DNA from 3 places in the Deinococcus actinosclerus genome. Region 1 is predicted to be linked to each of the others. Evidence: riboswitches for the same ligand, from Rfam matches in the RefSeq annotation. Region 1 holds a riboswitch; each other region holds the start of a gene.

Region 1 (5,620 bases):
GATGGCGCTGGGCCGCCGCGAGGCGCAGGACGCCACCCTGGACGCCATTCAGGCCGCGCTGGACCGGGGCACGCTGGACGCCGGGCAGATGCAGGCCAGCGTGCGCCGTCTGGAGGCCCTGGCCGCGCGGTACCCGGCGCAGGCCGACCCGGCGCTGAACGCCAGGGACGACGCGGCGCTCCTGGCGGACGCCTGGGCGCGCGGCCTGAGCGCGTACCGCAGCCCGGTGGCCCCCACGCCCGGCTCGCGGGTGCTGCTCGTCGCGCAGGCGCGGGTGCCGCGCGAGAACGTCAGCGAGGCCAGCGTGGACGCCCAGACGCTCGCGGCCGAACTGCGCGGCGTGTACGACGTGCAGCTGCATGCCTTCGAGGACCCGGCGGAGCTGGACTGGGCGTCGCTGCGCGCGCAGGGGCTGCCGGTGATCCTGGCGACCACCTCGCGCCACCGCCACGCCGCGCTGCGCGGCGCCCGGCCCGACCTGCACCTCGCGCTGTACAACCCCTACGCCGCGCTGGACGTGGACGCCCCCGCGCTGGTCACCTACGGATTCCAGCCCGAGGCGCGCCGGGCAGTGCTGACCTGGCTGCGCGGGGAGCGACGCGCGACCGGCACGCTGCCCTTCTCCGGGTAGGCCGCACGGGTCAGAACGCCTCGAACTGGACGGAGTCCACGAGCATGTACACCGTGCCCGTCGTGGCCAGGCCGCCCCACCCGGCGCTGTTCGTGGGCCACACGTTGAGCATGATGTGCGCGGGCTGCTGCGGCACGTCCTTGGTGGTCTCCCAGACCCTGACGCCGTTCAGGAAGTAGGTGATGCGGTCGGGGCGCCACTCGTAGGTCAGGGTCTGGAAGGTCTGCCCGAAATTCACGCCGGTCGGCAGCGCGCCGGCGTCCTTGCTGCTCAGCGTGTTCCACACGGCGGCGTTCAGGGTCCTGGGGCGGTTGCCCTCGATTTCCAGGTCGATCTCGGTGGCGCTGTTGTCCACGTAGCTGAACGCCCCGCTGACGTTGCCGCTGAGCACCTTGCCGCTCCTGCTGGGGCTGGCGCTGGTGCTCGCCGCGCGGAACCGGTAGGTGTAGCGGCCGAACCCGAAGGTCTGGGCGCTCTTCACCTCGGCGGCGCGGGCGCACAGGCCGGCCGCGCAGGTCTGCACGTTCAGGGTGAGCAGCAGGTGGCCGCCCCTTACGCTGACCAGGGCCGGGTCGAAGGTGCCGGTCAGGCCGGGCTGCTGCCAGAAGCCACCCCAGCTGGACTTGATCCAGCGCGCGCCGTCGAGCGTGTCGAAGGTCTCGCTCCAGGTGACGCTGGCAGGGTTCAGGGTGACGCCGGTGGCCTCGGGTCTGGAGAGCCCGCTGCAGGCGACGAGGCTCAGGCCGAGCAGGGCGGTGCAGACGGTTCGTGCGGTGATCATGGTGGTTCTCCCTCTGGTGGCCCGGCGGACCCAGGGGGTTCCGTGGCTTTGCGTCCCCGTCTTGCGGCGGGTTTGCCCTGAGCATCGGGATGCTCGACTGCACTGTGAGTTTCTCCTGAATTCTCCTTCAAACGTCTTACATGAATGCCGCTGCGGGCTGGACAGGACAGTCTGCACACCTGTCCTGGGGTGCGCCGCCCAAGGAACAGGGGCGGATCAGCGGCGCGTGCGGACGCAGCGGCGGAACGCGTCCAGTGCCGCCTGGCTGGTCGTCAGGCGCCAGTCCACCCGGCCGTCTTTGAGGTGAAACCAGAAGGCCCGGCGGATCTGCCCGAAGCCCGGCAGCGCGGCGCACATCTCGCGGATCCAGGCGGCCTTGCTGCCCCCCTGCTCCACGCTCGCCAGTTCGCCCAGCTGCACGGGTTTGGTGCCCGCCACGCGCTTGAGTTCACGGTACGACGGGGCGAAGGTGTCCCGGAAACTCAGCCAGCGGTTCCAGGGGTTGGTGCTGCCCCAGTTGTAGCCGTCCAGGCCGACCTCGTGCACCCACTCGCCGCCCGGGTACAGCGCGCGGTACGAGCTGGGCATGCCGGGGTAGAGGATGTTGGGCGTCCAGACCCAGCGGACCGGGGCCCCCTCGGCGCGGAAGACGTTCACGATCCGCCGCCAGGCGCGCACGAAATCGGCCGGGGTGTTGCGGGCGGAGAGCTGGTACGCGCCCCAGTTGCCGTTCATCTCGGGCGCGAACGTGATCCGCAGGGGCACGCCTTCACGGCGGACATCGCGGGCGAACTGCCGCAGGTACGCGTCGTGCCGCCCGGCGGCAATCTCCCGGTACGGCACGCCGCGCACGCCGGCCGACGTGCGCGTCCGGGGCTGCCAGGACAGCTCCAGTTCGCGGTTCAGGCCGGTCAGGGTGCGGGCGTAGGCGCGGTTGTAGGGGGCGTCCCAGTCCTGAAACCAGCGGATGGCCCGGAAGGTGCAGCCCGCCTTGCGTTCCACGGCCTGCAACACGGCGGGGCTGTCCACGGTGAGCCCGAAGATCCCGCAGCTGGCCGCGCTGGCGTGGGAGCCGCTCCAGAGACTGCCCAGGAGGACGGTCAGCAGCAGGCGTCTCATGGGCGGCGCACTCGCCGGGGCGCCGGACCGGGGGGGACAGGGGTGGACGGGCACTGGGGAGTCGACATGCTGGCTGGATGATGGCAGCGTTCCGGCCGGCGCGCTGCGGTGCCCCCGGTCCGGCCCCCCTTCCCTGTAGAACAGCTAAACGTTAAACGACTGCGCGATAGAGCAGTTGTTCACAGTGCGTCAGCGTATGACGCCTAGCCTGTGACGGACAGGGCGCGCCCGGATGACTCCATCCTACGCCCCTGCATGCCGGGAGGCGCCGATTCCCGTTTTTGATCCGGTCACCTTACGGAACGGGAGGAGCCAGTGGTGAGACCGCCCCGACGGAGGCCTCACCATGTCCAATCCAGTCTTCCTGCCGTCCACCCTGCTCGGGTGGGTGCTGCTCATCGTCGTCAGCCTGCTCCTCGTCAAGGCCGTCCTCACCGTCACCCTGGCACTGGCGCACGCCCGCACCCAGCGCCGCCGCGCCCGGCGCCTCGACCGCCTCCCGGTGCCCGGGGCCAGTGTCATGATCGCCGCCTACAACGAGGAGGTCGGCATCGCCGACACCCTGCGCTCCGTGCTGGGGCAGCGCGGCCTGGAGGTGCAGGTCATCGTGGTGGACGACGGCTCGACCGACCGCACCGCCCAGATCGCCGCCGAATTCGCCGCGCAGGACCCCCGCGTGCTCGTGCTGCGTCAACCCAACGGCGGGAAGGTCAGCGCCCTGAACCTCGCGGCCGATCACCTGCGCCACCCGGTGGCGGTCAGCGTGGACGCCGACTCGGCCCTGGCCCCCGGCACCCTGGCGGCGCTGGCCCGGCACTTCCACGACCCGCAGGTGGGCGCCGTGGCCGGCGACGTGCGCGTCGCGGGTCCGGTCACGTCCCTCACGCAGATGCAGAACCTCGAATACAGCGTCGGGCAGCAGATGGAAAAGCGCGCCCAGGACATGCTGGGCGCCGTGAGTGTCGTGCCGGGCGCCGCCGGGGCGTTCCGCAGCGAGCTGATCCGGCGCCTGCGCTACAGCCACGACACCATCACCGAGGACATGGATCTGACCGTCGCCATCGCCGCCGCCGGGTACGACGTGCGCTTCGAGCCGGCCGCCCTGAGCTTCACGGAACCCCCGGTCGACCTGCGCAACCTGTGGCGCCAGCGTCTGCGCTGGATGTACGGCAGCTTCCAGGTGATGGGCAAGTACCGCCACCTGCTCCTGAGCCGCCAGGGCGGCCGCCTGGGCTGGCTGACCCTGCCTTACGTGCTCCTCTACGGCCTGACCCTGGGCGGCGCGGGCCCGCTGTTCGACGTGGCAGCCCTCGCGCTCCTGACGCACCACGCCGCTGACGCGCTGCGGCCCCTGCTGCTGAACCTCGGGACGGAGGTGGCCGTGGCCGCCGCCGCGCTGCTCCTCGGGCGGCAGTCCCTGCGGCCCCTGCTGATCACGCCCACGCAGCGCCTGTTCCTGCGGCCCTTCGTGTCGCTGGTCCTGGTGATGACCTGCGTGACCTTCCTGCGCCGCCGCAACGTGCAGTGGAACAAGCTGCCCCGCGTGGGCCTGCACCTGCCCGGCGCCCCCCGCCCCGGCGCCCAGCGGCAGTCCGGCCGCGCGCCCCAGGCGGGTGACTGATGCGCCGCGCGCTGTGGGCCCTGCTGGGCGGCGGCGTGCTCGCGTCCGCCGTGCCCGCTGCGCCCGCGCCGGAGGTCCTCGCCCAGCGTACCGTCACGCAGGCGGCCCGCACCCTCGCCGGGCAGGCGGCGGGAGAGGTCCACGCCACCGTGCAGCTCGTCCGGCAGGGGGACGTCCTGCAGGCCCGCGCCAGCCTGACGGGGACCCTGACCGGGCCCGCCGTGGCCAACGGCACCCTGCGCCTCGTGGACGGGGACGGCCAGGAACTGACCCGCAGCAACCCGCGTCAGCTCGCCCCGCTGCGCGCCGGGCAGCCGGCTGAACTCGTCACCCCGACCACCAGGGCCACCGGCGAGGCGCCGTGTGTGGAGGCTCAGCTCACCGTCTGGAGTGGGGCCCAGGCACCCGGACAGGACGCGGCGGCTCCGCGTGGGCCGGAGCTTCGCCCCACGGTGTTCGCGCTGCGCCTCTGTCCGCCCTGAGCGCCTGTCGGCCCCAGGTGGTCCGGCCCGGGCGACGGGGCCCGGCACCGGTGGCCCGCGCGAGGCCGGCGCTGAGCCTCCCCTCAGGCCGACCCATTCACGTCCGGGTGAGCTTCAGCGCTCCCAGGGCCACGCGCCCGGCGCGGCGGCCACACCCAGGGCGCGCGGGCCGACGTGGACACTCAGGACCGGGTTCACACCGGTCCGGTCGGCCCACACGATCGGGTGACGCGCCGCGAGCTGAGAGAGGGCCGCGTCGGCGTCCTCGGGATGATCGCCGAACAGCAGGCCCACCCGCAGCGGCGTGCCTTCACCGAAACGGCGGGTGACCTGCTCGGTCAGCGCCTGGATCGCGCCCTTGTACGAGCGGGCGCGCGCGGCGTTCGTGTACGTCCCGGCCGCCTTGTCCACCATCACGACCGGTTTGAGGTTCAGCAGGCCGCCGACCGCCGCCTGCACGCGCCCGATCCGGCCGCCCCGGCGCAGGTATTCCAGCGTCTCGATCGTGAAGTACAGTTCGGTCTCGGCGTGGACGGCGCGCAGCCACTCGCGGGCCTGCTCGGTACTCAGGCCGCGCTCGGCTGCCGTGACAGCGGCGTGCACCTGGAAGGCCATCGCGGCGCTGAGGGTACCGCTGTCGTGCAGCGTCACGCGCGGTGCTCCCGGCCCGGCCAGCAGCTGCCGCGCCTGATCGGCGGAGTTGTGGCTGCCGCTCAGGCCCGCGCTGGTCGTGACCGCCAGCACCTCGGCCGTGCCCGGGGTCTGCATGGCGCTCATCCAGTCCTGCGGGGTAGGCTGGGCGCTCGTGGGGTGGGTGGGGTTCGTCTGGAGCTGCCGGTACAGCTCCTCACGCGTGATGTCGGTCATGCGGTAGGAGGTGCTGCCGAAGTTCACGGCGAAGGGCGCGACCGGCACGTCGTTGCGCAGGGTGGGGTAGACGTCCAGGCCGCCGTCGGTGACGACGCCGAAGGTAGGGGCGCTCACCG
Region 2 (5,620 bases), 640 kb from region 1:
GCTGGTGACTGCGCGGCTGCACATCCGGGCCGGCACGCGGAGCCTCCCCCTGACCGTCACCGCTGCCCGCGCCGCCGGGGAGAACGTCACGGTCATCCTGACCGCCCCCGCCGCGCGCGGCGCCGTCACCGTGCAGAGCAACCTCTTCCCCGACGACACCCTGCACAAGACCTTCCTGAACCTGTACCGCGGCCAGAGCCTCGCCGGGCAGTACGCCCTGGACCGCACCCAGACCACCGCCGCGCTGGATGCCCCGCGCGAGGCCACCACGGCGGTCGTCCTGACCTTCATCCGCGAAGGGGTGCGGCACATCTTCATCGGCCCGGATCACATCCTGTTCGTGCTGGCGCTCGTGCTGCTCGGCGGCCGCCCCCGCACGCAGGTCAGGATCATCACGGCGTTCACCGCCGCGCACAGCGTCACGCTGGCCCTCGCCACGCTAAACGTCGTGCAGCTTCCCAGCCGGCTGGTGGAGAGCGTGATTGCCCTGAGCATCGTCGTGGTCGGCCTGCACGACCTGCGCATCCTGCGCCGCGCGGCCCCCGAGGGCATCGGGGCGACCCGCGACCCGCGCGCCGCACTGGCCTTCGGGTTCGGCCTGATCCACGGGTTCGGCTTCGCCAGCGTGCTGCGCGAACAGACCCTCCCGCCACAGGCGGTGGCGTGGTCGCTCGCGGCCTTCAACGTCGGCGTGGAACTCGGGCAGCTGTGCATCCTGCTCGCCGCCGGCGCCGCGCTGCACCTGCTGCGCCGCGCCGCCCGCCCGCACGTCACCCGGACCAGCCTGCGGGTCGCCGCCACGCTGATCACCGCGACCGGCGGTGTGTGGCTGGCCCAGCGCGCGCTGGGCTTCTGAGGGCCACCTTCAGCGCCGTGGTGGATCGGCCAGCGTCCCAGCGCCCCTCAGCTCAGGCCCACGGCCACCCGCACGTCGCCTTCAGGGCGGGGCGCCGCAGCGCGCCGGGACTCACCACGACACGTTCAGGCTCACGCCACCGGTGACCTTCCCGGTCCCGGTATTCACGCTGAGGTTTACGCCCGCCGACCAGCGCGGATCGAAGATGGACTGCTGCACCCCGCTGAGGGCGTAACTCAGGCCCAGGCGGTCACTGCTGGGCGAGTAGTTCAGGGACAGTCCCTGATTCACCTGCTTGGCCTCACCGACCACGTACGGCACGTGCCCGATCACGCGGCCCTCCCGGTTCAGCACCTCCAGAGCGCCGGTGTGGGCGGCCAGGGCCAGCACGCTGACCGTCTGCGCCGTGAACGCCGTCAACCGGACCGGGCTGCCGGGTTCGCCCCGCACCACCAGCCGGGCGTCCGGGCTGCGCAGAAACACCTCGGTCGACACCGGGCTGAGCAGCGAGAAGGTCAGGGTCGCGGTGCTGAACCCCACCCCCAGACGCGCCTCGACCCGCGCCGGCTGCACCAGCACCTCCTGCGCGACCGCCACCGACGGCACCTGCCCCGGCGTGATCGTCACCTGCGGCGCCATGATCTGCGCGCCCCCCACGCCGTGAAGCGACAGCAGCGCTCCCAGCGTCACGGCCAGCCCACGCCGGCTCTGTCTCCGCTTCCCCATGTCTCACTCCCTGCCCGTACCGGGCCGAATACCAGAGAGGCGCGGGATGACCGAACGTCACCCTGCGCCCCTGCGGCTCCACCTCAGTTGTCAGGGGGCCGGCGGACCCGACTCAGGCCCCCTGACACCCGTCGATCAGTAGCTGCTGACGCCCAGGACGTCGTACTTGAGCGTGATCTTGCTGCCCGCCACCACATCAGCCGCCGCGCTCGTGGTGACCTTGATGGTCAGGTTCTGCGTCCCGCCGGGCGTGATGGTCACGTCGTCACTGACCACCGTGGACGCCACGGAATCACTGCCGCTCGTGAGCGCGACGTTTTCGAGGGACACGGTGATGTCACGGTCCGTGGTGTTCACCACGGGAATGGTCACGGTGTACGTCTCGCCGGGCTTCATGACGCTCAGGTCAACGCTGCCGGCGGCCACGTTGAACGAGAGCGCTTGACCGAAGGTGCCGACATCGGCAGTCTCGCCGAGCACGGTGGCGGTGTCGTAATCCACCGGGGTGGAGGCGGCGGCGAAGGCGGGGCCGAAGGACAGCGCGGCGAGCAGAGCAACAGCAGTCAGTGAACGCATCAGAACTCCTCTGGACGGCCACAGGCCATCCAAGTCAGGGAATAGGCTCCGTTCACAGGGAACGGCAGCGTGACGAAAAGCCGGTCGCACCACTTGCTCACCACGTACCAGGTGCCCGGATACAGTACGGGGATCATCGCATCTCTCCGCCAGAACGAGTTCTGTACGAAGTATGAGTAATGTATCAAAGTGAATTTACACTCCCCTTACACCAGGCGAACATGAGGTAGTCACAGGGTCAACAGTGAGTACCGCATCATTTGAACCCCAAGAAATCCTCCACATCACATGAAGCCGCTGTCACCCGGGGGCCGCACGCACCCCACACAGTGAGAGTCATGAAGAAACTGATGCTGGCAGCAGGCGGGCTCACAGGCCTCCTGGCGGGATGCGGTTCATTCGGCGGCGCACCAGACGGCACGAACGCCGTGATGCGCTCGGTCACGACCGAATACAAAGTAGCCGGCTCGAATCCCACCAAATACGTGGGATGCGACCGGATCACCAACCCGACCGATGGCCGTGCCACGAATACGCAGGTCGTCGTGACCTTCAGTGCCGCCGGCAACCTGTCGACAGTGGACGTGAGCCTCGTCGGCGTCCGTACTGGGCAGACCAAAACGCAGACGATCGCCGCCTCCGATCTGCGCAAGAACAGTGCCGGCGACTATCAGGCCATCTTTGACTTCCAGTCCGCCACCAATGACCTGCTGCCCGCCAGCATCATCGTGAACCCCACACTCCGCTCGCCCCGCGATGTGACCGTCAATGATGCCAACAACGTCGGGCAGTTTTACGCCAACCTGACGGTCTCCACGACCAGCGGCTCCACCTTCACCATCACCAGCAAAAATCTCGGGCCATACATCGGCAACATCAGTGTGTACAGCAGCTGCACCCTCAGCGGCACGGCTCAGCCCCTGACGCGCTGAAACCGGCCCTTCATGAACCCCCCCGTGGACCGGGGGGTTTCTTCATTGTTCATGCGGCTTCAGGTGACCATCACAAGACCGTCAGTTTCGACAGGCAGAGTGAGAGGCATGAAAAAGATTGTCCTGGCGGCAGTGGGTCTCACGGGTCTTCTGGCGAGTTGCGGCGGTACGGTCGTGGTGCAACCGTCCGATCCGGTCCGGAACCTTCAACTCAGCGCCTATCAGAGTCAGTACACCCTGCCGACGGATTACCGGGACACGACGACGGGCGTCACGTATCCCCGGGGCACGTCGATCATCTGCGACAACCTGAACACGCGCCTGAGCGTCGACCTGACCTGGGACGGCACCATCAACATGGTCGGCGCGCGTCTGGTCGGCCGCGACACCGGCGCGACGCGCACCGTGTACTCCTCCAACCTGGGCGACCTGTACTCCGCGCGGCCCTCGACTTTCGAGTTCGTGGTCGGCCCGAACACGGCGCCCCTGAGCATGACCCGCACGGGCCTGAGCAGCCAGGCGATTGTCGTGACGCCCGTGAACACCTTCACGGTCAAGGGCGCGACCTTCGTGGACGTGCAGGCGCAGTCCTCGGACGGCACGGTCTCCAACGTGGTGCAGAGCGTCCAGGCCCTTCCCGTCGCCGACTGCACGCTGTAAACCGTCAGGCACACGACGCCGCCCCGATTGACCGGGGCGGCGTTTCGTGATGCGTTCAGGTCAGCGGGGTGAGGCCCGCCTCGATCTGCGCGCGGTGCGGTTCGAGGAACGGGGCGAGCACCAGGGTTTCGCCCAGGTGGTCGGGGTGCTCGTCCACGGCGAAGCCGGGCCCGTCGGTGGCGAGTTCGATCAGGATGCCCTGCGGTTCGCGGTAGTAGATGCTGTGGAACCAGTGGCGGTCGACCTCGCCGCTGGTGCGCAGGCCGAGGCTGCTCAGGTGGGCGTTCCAGTCGTGGTACTGGTCGTCCTGCACGCGCAGGGCGATGTGGTGCACGCCGCCCGCACCGGGCCGGGCGGGGGGCAGGGTCGGGTCGATGCGCAGGTGCAGTTCGGCGTGTGGGCCGCCGTCCTGCATGGCGTATACGTGGATGGTGCGGCTGGGCTGTTCCGGGTCGGGGTAGGTGCCGGCGGGCGTGAGGTGGTAGGCGCGTTCGAGGACGCGGGTGGTGGGGAACAGGTTCGGGAGGGTGAGTTCGCTGGGGCCCAGGCCCAGGATCTGTTTGTCTGCCGGGACGGGGCTGCCCTCCCAGGGGGTGCCGGCCGGGCCGCCCTCGACGAGACTGAGGCGCTGGCCTTCGGGGTCGCTGAAGTCGAGGTGGGCGCGGCCGTGGCGGGTGACGCTGGTGACGGGGGTGCCGCTGGCGGTCAGGTGGGCCTGCCACCAGCTCAGGGTGCCTTCCGGGACGCGCAGGCTGGTGCGGCTGACGCTGTGGTTGCCGGGCTGTTCGCGGGGCACGTCCCACTGGAAGAAGGTGAGGTCGCTGCCGGGGGTGCCGTCGCGGTCGGCATAGAAGAGGTGGTAGGCGGTGACGTCGTCCTGGTTGACGGTCTTCTTCACGAGGCGCAGGCCGAGGGTCTGGGTGTAATAGCAGAGGTTCCCGCGGGCGTCCGCGGTGACGGCGGTGACGTGGTGCAGGCCGTGCGGGGTGAGGGGCGTGGTGGTCATACGCACACTTTAATTCGTTTGATGTTAAGTGATTGTGACGAGCCGACAGCCCTGATGATCTGAGGCAAAGAGCGGGCCGCAGGATCAACACCCACGGCCCACTTCCTCCTTCCCTGGCGATGGTGTCCGGTTCCGGTCACGGGAGAACGGCACTCCTGCCCCCTCCACTTCCCACCACCGCCTCTCGTGTCTTCTCGTTCCACCCGGTTCAGGGCGCGGCCCTGAACGCCGTCACAGCACTTCGAACAGACCGGCCGCGCCCATGCCGCCGCCGATGCACATGGTCACGACGACGTGCTTCGCGCCGCGGCGTTTGCCTTCCAGCAGGGCGTGCCCGGTCAAGCGCGCCCCGCTCATGCCGTAGGGGTGCCCGATGCTGATGGAGCCGCCGTTCACGTTGTACTTCTCCGGATCGATGCCGAGGTGGTCGCGGCAGTACAGGGCCTGCACGGCGAACGCCTCGTTCAGTTCCCACAGGTCGATGTCGTCCACGCTCAGCCCGTGGCGCTTGAGGAGCTTGGGCACGGCGAACACCGGGCCGATGCCCATCTCGTCGGGTTCGCACCCGGCGATGGCGAAGCCCTTGAACAGGCCCAGCGGGGCGAGGCCGCGCTCGCGCGCCACGTCGGCGTTCATGACGACCACGGCGGCCGCGCCGTCGCTGAGCTGGCTGGCGTTCCCGGCGGTGATCACGCCGCCCTCGAACACGGGCTTCAGCTTGCCCAGGCCTTCCAGGGTGGTGTCGGCGCGGTTGCCCTCGTCCAGGGTGCGGGTGACGGTCTGGTCGCTGATCTCGCCGGTGGCCTTGTCCTGCACCTTCATCGCAGCGGTCATGGGGACGATCTCGTGCTCGAACAGGCCGGC
Region 3 (5,620 bases), 1.3 Mb from region 1:
GGGTGCCGGTGACCTCGGGGCTGCGCAGGGCGAAGGTCAGGGTCAGGGTGGCGCCGGGGGCGAGGGTGTTCACGCGGGCGCGCACGCCGCCGACCGCGGCGGGCTCGGCAGCCTGCCAGCTCTGGCCGTCGGCGCTGTACTCGATGGTGGCGTCGGGGGCGGCGCTGCCGCTCAGGCGGGCGCTGCCGCTGACGAACACGAAGTCGCGCAGCTCGGGCGTGTTCAGCACGTCGGTGATCGTCACGGCGCGTGAGGCGCCGTTGCCCGCATTGCGGGCGGTCAGGGTGACGGTGGTGACCTCGCCGGGGCGCAGCGCGGCGGGCGTGAAGGTCTTGTCCAGCGTCAGGGCGGGCGGGTCGCCCACGGTCAGGCGCGCGACGTTGTCCTCGTCCACCTCGCCCGGCTGTTCGCGGACGTTGCTCGCGCAGCGCACGCTCAGGTTCGGGTAGGCGCTGCCCCGGTCGGCGGCCTGGGTGCTCGCGCGCACGAGCAGCGTGGCGCCTGCGTCGGCGTCCAGGGTCAGGCTGGTCAGGGCCGGTTCGTCCGGGTCGATCTGGCCGTTGCCGTTCGCGTCCCGGTGCACGCTCAGGTCGCCGGGCGTGAACTGCGAGGCGGCGTCGGGCACCACCGTCAGGGCGAGGGTGTTGGTCGCGTTGCCGCTGTTCGTGACCACGTACCGGAAGGTGGTCGCCTCGCCGGGCAGCAGGGCCGCGCTCTGCCCGGGCTGGGCCACGCTGCCGTTGGGCAGCGCGCTCACCGCACATAGGGCCTGCACGGTGGTCGTCACGGGCGGGGTGGGCAGGCGGGTGGGGGGACCACCCTCCTCGGGCGTGAATTCCAGCTCGGCCTGGTTCTGGATCACGGTGCCGGCGGGGGTGCCGGCGGCGTGGGCCGCGCCGGACAGCGGGCTCAGCGCCAGGGTCAGGCTGGCCAGGAAGGTGAGGAGTGGGGGGGTTCGCACGGTGCCTCCCGGGGGTCAGGGCAATGAAGCGGTTTCTGCTGTTGTGGGCGGACAGGGGAGGAAAAGGGGTGCGGCTGGGGGTCTCCCCTGCCCGGTGGGGCGCGCCCGCACAACGGGGCGGGCGCGCCTGAGGGGTTACTTGACGGTGACCTTGAAGGTGCCGGTGATGGTCTGCCCGGGGGCCAGGAGGTCGCCGGTGTCGATGGTGCCGTTGCCGTTGGTGTCCACGCCGGCGTACACGGTGTCGCCGTCGGCGAGCGTGGTGACGGCGGCCGCGCTCCAGCTGGTGCCGTTGGTGGAGTACAGGATGGTGCCGGTCGCGGTGCTCGTGGCGCTGAAGCTCACGAAGCTGGTGTTGGCCGGCAGGGCGTCCTTGATGAACGCCTTGGTGACGTTGGCGTTGCTGGTGTTCTTCCCGATGATGGTGTAGGTCAGCGTGTCGCCGGGTTTGGCGGTGGCCTTGTCCACGGTCTTGGTGGGCTTGGCAACGTCGGTCTTGCCGACCAGGATGGTGTCGTTGGTGTCCTTGACCTCCACGCCGGTCGTGGGGGACTTGGCGGTCTGCTTGAGGGTGATGGTCTGCGCGGCGGCGGCGCAGGGCACGTCCACGGCGGCGATCAGTTTCAGCTCCGCGCCGGGGGCCAGCAGGCCGGTGTCGGCGGTGCCGTTGCCGTTGGTGTCGGTCAGCGCGGGCTCACCGCTGTCCAGGGCCTTGTTGCCGTTCGTGTCGATGAAGTACCGGACGGGTGCAGGCACGTCGGGGCCCGTGGTGACCTTGATGGTCGCCGTGCCGCTCACGTCGAAGGTGTCGGGGGCGCTGCCCAGGTTGGCGATCTCCAGGGCCACCGTAGAGCGGATCGTCGGGGAGGCCGTGGTGCAGGTCGAGGGCGGAATGATCGGGCTGGTGGGGCTGCCGGGCGTGCCCGCCTCGGGCGTGCCGGGGATCGTGGGGTCGCCGCCGAGGGTGGGGGTGGGATTCCCGAAGGACAGGCCCGGCAGGTTCACGAGGTCGCGGGTGTCGTCTTTCTTGGTGGGGTCGTTGCTGCTCGTGCTGGTCACGGTCGCGGTGGGCGTGCCGCTGGGCAGGCCGCCGGCCGGGAAGGTCACGCGCACTAGGACGTTGGCGGTCTGACCCGGGGCGAGGCTGCCCACGTCGGGGACGCTGTCGCCGTCGGTGTCGGTCAGGGGGGTGCCGTCAGGCTTGAGCAGCGTGACGGTCGCGCCGCTGGGGAAGCCGGTCAGCGCCGCCGTGATGTCGAACACGTCGGGCCGGTTGCCGGTGTTCTGCACGGTGTTCGTGAAGGTCACGGCCGTGGTGGTGGCGGTGGCCTGCGCGGTCTGGGTGTCGCTGGCGCTGGGGGTGATGGTCACGCCCTCGGAGCTGGCGTAGGGGGGCGTGGTGGGGGTGCCGTTGCCGTCGGCGTCGTCCTTGGGCCCGATCAGGGTGGCGTCCTTGCGGTCCACGGTGACGGTGTTGTAGTTGTCGTTGTCGGTGGGCTGCGTGTAGGGCGCGGCGGGTTCCAGACCGGCGCCGCTGTTGGGCAGGCGCGTACCGACCGGGTCGGCCCCGAGCTGCTGGCCGTTGGTGGCGGTAGCGGGCACGGTGTACACCTGGAAGAAGTCCTTCTTCTGATCCTGGTTGACGCCGCCGATGGTGGTGATGGGCGTGGCCGCGGCGATCTCGGCGGCGTCGAGGGTGTTGTCGCTGTTGCTGTCAGCCGCCTTGGGGTAGTAGCGCACGTCGCTGGGGGCGGGCGCCCCGGCGGCGCCGCTGGTCAGGCTGGTCAGGGCGTAGCTCTCGTTCGGCACGTTGCCGGTGTTCGTCAGGGTGTATAGGAACACGGCGGTGCTGCCGGGCACCAGGGTGCGCTGCAGGGTGGCGTTCTGGGTGGGGAAGGTCGGCCCGGCGGCGCCCTCGTCGTTCGGGGTGATGGTGAAGCTGGGCACCGGCAGCACCGTGGTCGTCACGTCGTTGGAGGGCACCTTGGTGGAGGTGGTGCCGCCCTCGGGGGTGAAGACGATCTCGGCGGTGTTGGTGATGACCGTGCCGGCGGCGGTGCCGGCGGCGTGGGCGCTGCCGGCCGCAAGGGCGATGAGGGCGGTGAGGGTCAGGGATCTGTTCATGGGCTTCCTCCGTGGGGGGGCTGGTCGGCAGGGTTACTTGACTTTCACGCGGAAGCTGAACTTCAGCGTTTCGTCCGGGTTCAAGCGGCTGATCGTCCAGCGGACGTTGGTGTAGCTGCTCGTGGGGGCGGGCACCTGTCGGGTGACGCGCTGCCCGTTCTCGGTGGTGGTGACGGTGCGCCTGGGCTGCGCGCTGAAGGTCTGGCCACTGTCGGCGGAGAACGTGACCGTCCAGCGGTCGGTGGCGGGCGTGGTCAGCACACTGAATTCGGTGCCGCGAGGCACCGGGACATTGACGCTGAGTGCGCCCAGTCGGCGGCCGGAGACGTTTCGCAGCGTGACCTCCTCGCGCAGGATGTCGCCGGGCAGGACGGTCTTGGGCGCGTCGATGATCGTCTCCGTGGTCTGTCCGCTGCCGTCCACGCTGCGCTTGACCAGATCCTGCGTGAGCGTGAAGGTCACGTTCTGCGGGGCAGCCGGCTGCGCGGCGGCGGCCGTCAGGAGCAGGAAGGGGATGAGCAGGCGGTTCACGTCGGGGCACCTCCAGGAAAAAAAAAATTGACCGACAGCTGGGGGGATTGCTCCCACCGTTCTGTCGGTCGCGCCACTCGCTCCTCATCTGGCTGAGGCGCCCGTGTGCGCCAGATGATTCATTGCTCCGGAACAGCTGTTGGCCCGGGGCACATCCCCGAGGATACTGGTCTCACTTCATGAGTCTTACACGCTTATCACTGACCGCGCGTTCAATATGAAGTTTCTCACCTAAACGTATCTCGCCCATCATCTGGTCCGGCTCCAGGTTTGTCAAACCCCCAGACGTCCCGCGCTGGCCTTCACGATGGGGGTACCGTTCCCCCCATCGAAGGCGTCGATCTCCTCGATGAAGCGGTCGAACAGGTAGCGGCTGTCGTGCGGGCCGGGACTGGCCTCCGGGTGGTACTGCACGGAAAACACCGGGTAGCGGCTGTGCGCCATGCCCTCAAGGGTGCCGTCGTTCAGGTTCACGTGGGTCGGCACGAAGGCCCCGTTGGGGATCGAGTCGATGTCCACCGCGTACCCGTGGTTCTGGCTGGTGATCTCCACATTGCCCGTTAAGAGATTCTTCACGGGCTGGTTGCCGCCCCGGTGGCCGAACTTCATCTTGAAGGTCTTCCCGCCCGCCGCGAGGCCCAGGATCTGATGGCCCAGGCAGATGCCGAAGGTGGGCAGCAGTCCCATGAGTTCCCAGGCGGTCTTGTGGGCGTACTCCAGCGGGGCCGGGTCGCCGGGGCCGTTACTCAGGAACAGCCCGTGCGGTTGCAGCGCCATGATCTGCGCGGGGGTGGTGTGGGCGGGCACCACGATGGGCTCGATACCGACCTCGGCCAGCCGCTCGATGATGGTGTGCTTGATCCCGAAGTCCATCAGGACCACGCGCTTGCCGTGGCGCAGGGTGGGGAACGCGTAGGGCAGCGCGGTCGTGACCTCCCTGGTCATGTCGTGCCCGTCGATGTCCTGGTGGTCACGGGCGCGCCCCACGTACACGGCTTCCTCGGCGGGAGTGAACTCGCCGTACGGATCTTCCGGGTGCGTGTAGCTGCGGTGCGCGATGACGCCCTTGACCACGCCGCCCGTGCGCAGGCGCCGCACCAGCGCGCGCGTGTCGATGCCCTGGATGGACACCACGCCGTACTGCTGCATGAACGCTTCGAGGGACTGCTGCGCGCGGTGGTTGGAGTACTCGCCGCTGAACTCGCGGCTGATGAAGCCGCGCACGTAGGGCTTGTTGCTCTCCATGTCGTAGATCGCCACGCCGTAGTTCCCGACGTGCGGGTACGTGATGGTCACGATCTGCCCGTTGTACGAGGGATCGGTCATGATCTCCTGGTATCCGGTCATGGAGGTGTTGAACACCACCTCGCCCACGGTCTCGCCGCGGTGCCCGAACGCGTACCCGCGGTACACGGTGCCGTCTTCCAGAGCCAGGATGGCCCGTTCTTTCCTGATCATGCTTCCTCCATTCGCGCCTCTCCGGACGCGTTTCATGGCTCAGCTCTGCGCGGCACCGCGGCAGCCCCCGGGGGGTCACCAGCGGTAGCGCACGCTCGCCTTGCCGATAATGACATTCCCCGAAACGGAGCGCTGTGAGGTCGTTCCGTCAAATCGGTTGATGAGGTCCGCCCCGGCCGTCAGGGCACCGCCCAGCATGCCGCTCATGGCCTTGTCGCCGCTCAGTTCCCTGGGCAGCGTCCCGGCGAGGTCCTGAGCGGTCAGGTCCGCCGGGTCCGGCTGGTACGACCAGCCCGCCGAGCCCTGCATGGTCAGGCCCGCCGCGCGGAAGCCCGCGTCGTCGGCCAGCACCGGCCCCTCGGCCAGCGCGGCGTCCAGCGCCTCCTGGCTGAAGGCGGTGATCAGGTAGTCGCCCCGGAAGGCGTACACCATCTTCAGCCCGGCCAGCGACTCGTCCAGCCCCTGGCTGGCCCCGGCCAGGCCCGCGCCCAGCATCAGGGCCTGGGTGTCCCTGTCGGCCATCGCGCCGTCCATCAGGGCGTCCAT

Evidence for each region. Region 1 has a riboswitch for cyclic di-GMP ahead of AUC44_RS07020 (glycosyltransferase family 2 protein). Riboswitches for the same ligand answer to the same signal wherever they lie in the genome.
Region 2: linked by a shared signal. The riboswitch ahead of AUC44_RS10080 (hypothetical protein) and the one ahead of AUC44_RS07020 (glycosyltransferase family 2 protein) in region 1 are both predicted to bind cyclic di-GMP.
Region 3: linked by a shared signal. The riboswitch ahead of AUC44_RS00885 (hypothetical protein) and the one ahead of AUC44_RS07020 (glycosyltransferase family 2 protein) in region 1 are both predicted to bind cyclic di-GMP.

Annotation. Positions count from the first base shown of each region.
Region 1 is NZ_CP013910.1:1,440,910-1,446,529, forward strand. It holds gene nagZ (beta-N-acetylhexosaminidase) at 1-631, shown strand, start outside; gene AUC44_RS07010 (glycoside hydrolase family 16 protein) at 642-1,412, opposite strand; cyclic di-GMP riboswitch class I at 1,425-1,499, opposite strand; gene AUC44_RS07015 (glycoside hydrolase family 26 protein) at 1,629-2,531, opposite strand; cyclic di-GMP riboswitch class II at 2,784-2,870, shown strand; gene AUC44_RS07020 (glycosyltransferase family 2 protein) at 2,878-4,152, shown strand; gene AUC44_RS07025 (hypothetical protein) at 4,152-4,634, shown strand; gene AUC44_RS07030 (DegV family protein) at 4,749-5,618, opposite strand; gene AUC44_RS07035 (NAD(P)-dependent oxidoreductase) at 5,615-5,620, opposite strand, start outside.
Region 2 is NZ_CP013910.1:2,081,929-2,087,548, forward strand. It holds gene AUC44_RS10070 (HupE/UreJ family protein) at 1-856, shown strand, start outside; gene AUC44_RS10075 (hypothetical protein) at 968-1,582, opposite strand; gene AUC44_RS10080 (hypothetical protein) at 1,718-2,158, opposite strand; cyclic di-GMP riboswitch class II at 2,228-2,311, opposite strand; gene AUC44_RS10085 (hypothetical protein) at 2,497-3,090, shown strand; gene AUC44_RS10090 (hypothetical protein) at 3,199-3,750, shown strand; gene AUC44_RS10095 (ring-cleaving dioxygenase) at 3,806-4,756, opposite strand; gene AUC44_RS10100 (acetyl-CoA C-acyltransferase) at 4,988-5,620, opposite strand, start outside.
Region 3 is NZ_CP013910.1:171,431-177,050, reverse strand. It holds gene AUC44_RS00895 (DUF7933 domain-containing protein) at 1-961, opposite strand, end outside; gene AUC44_RS17160 (DUF11 domain-containing protein) at 1,097-3,085, opposite strand; gene AUC44_RS00885 (hypothetical protein) at 3,119-3,616, opposite strand; cyclic di-GMP riboswitch class II at 3,670-3,755, opposite strand; gene carA (glutamine-hydrolyzing carbamoyl-phosphate synthase small subunit) at 3,890-5,074, opposite strand; gene AUC44_RS00875 (hypothetical protein) at 5,150-5,620, opposite strand, start outside.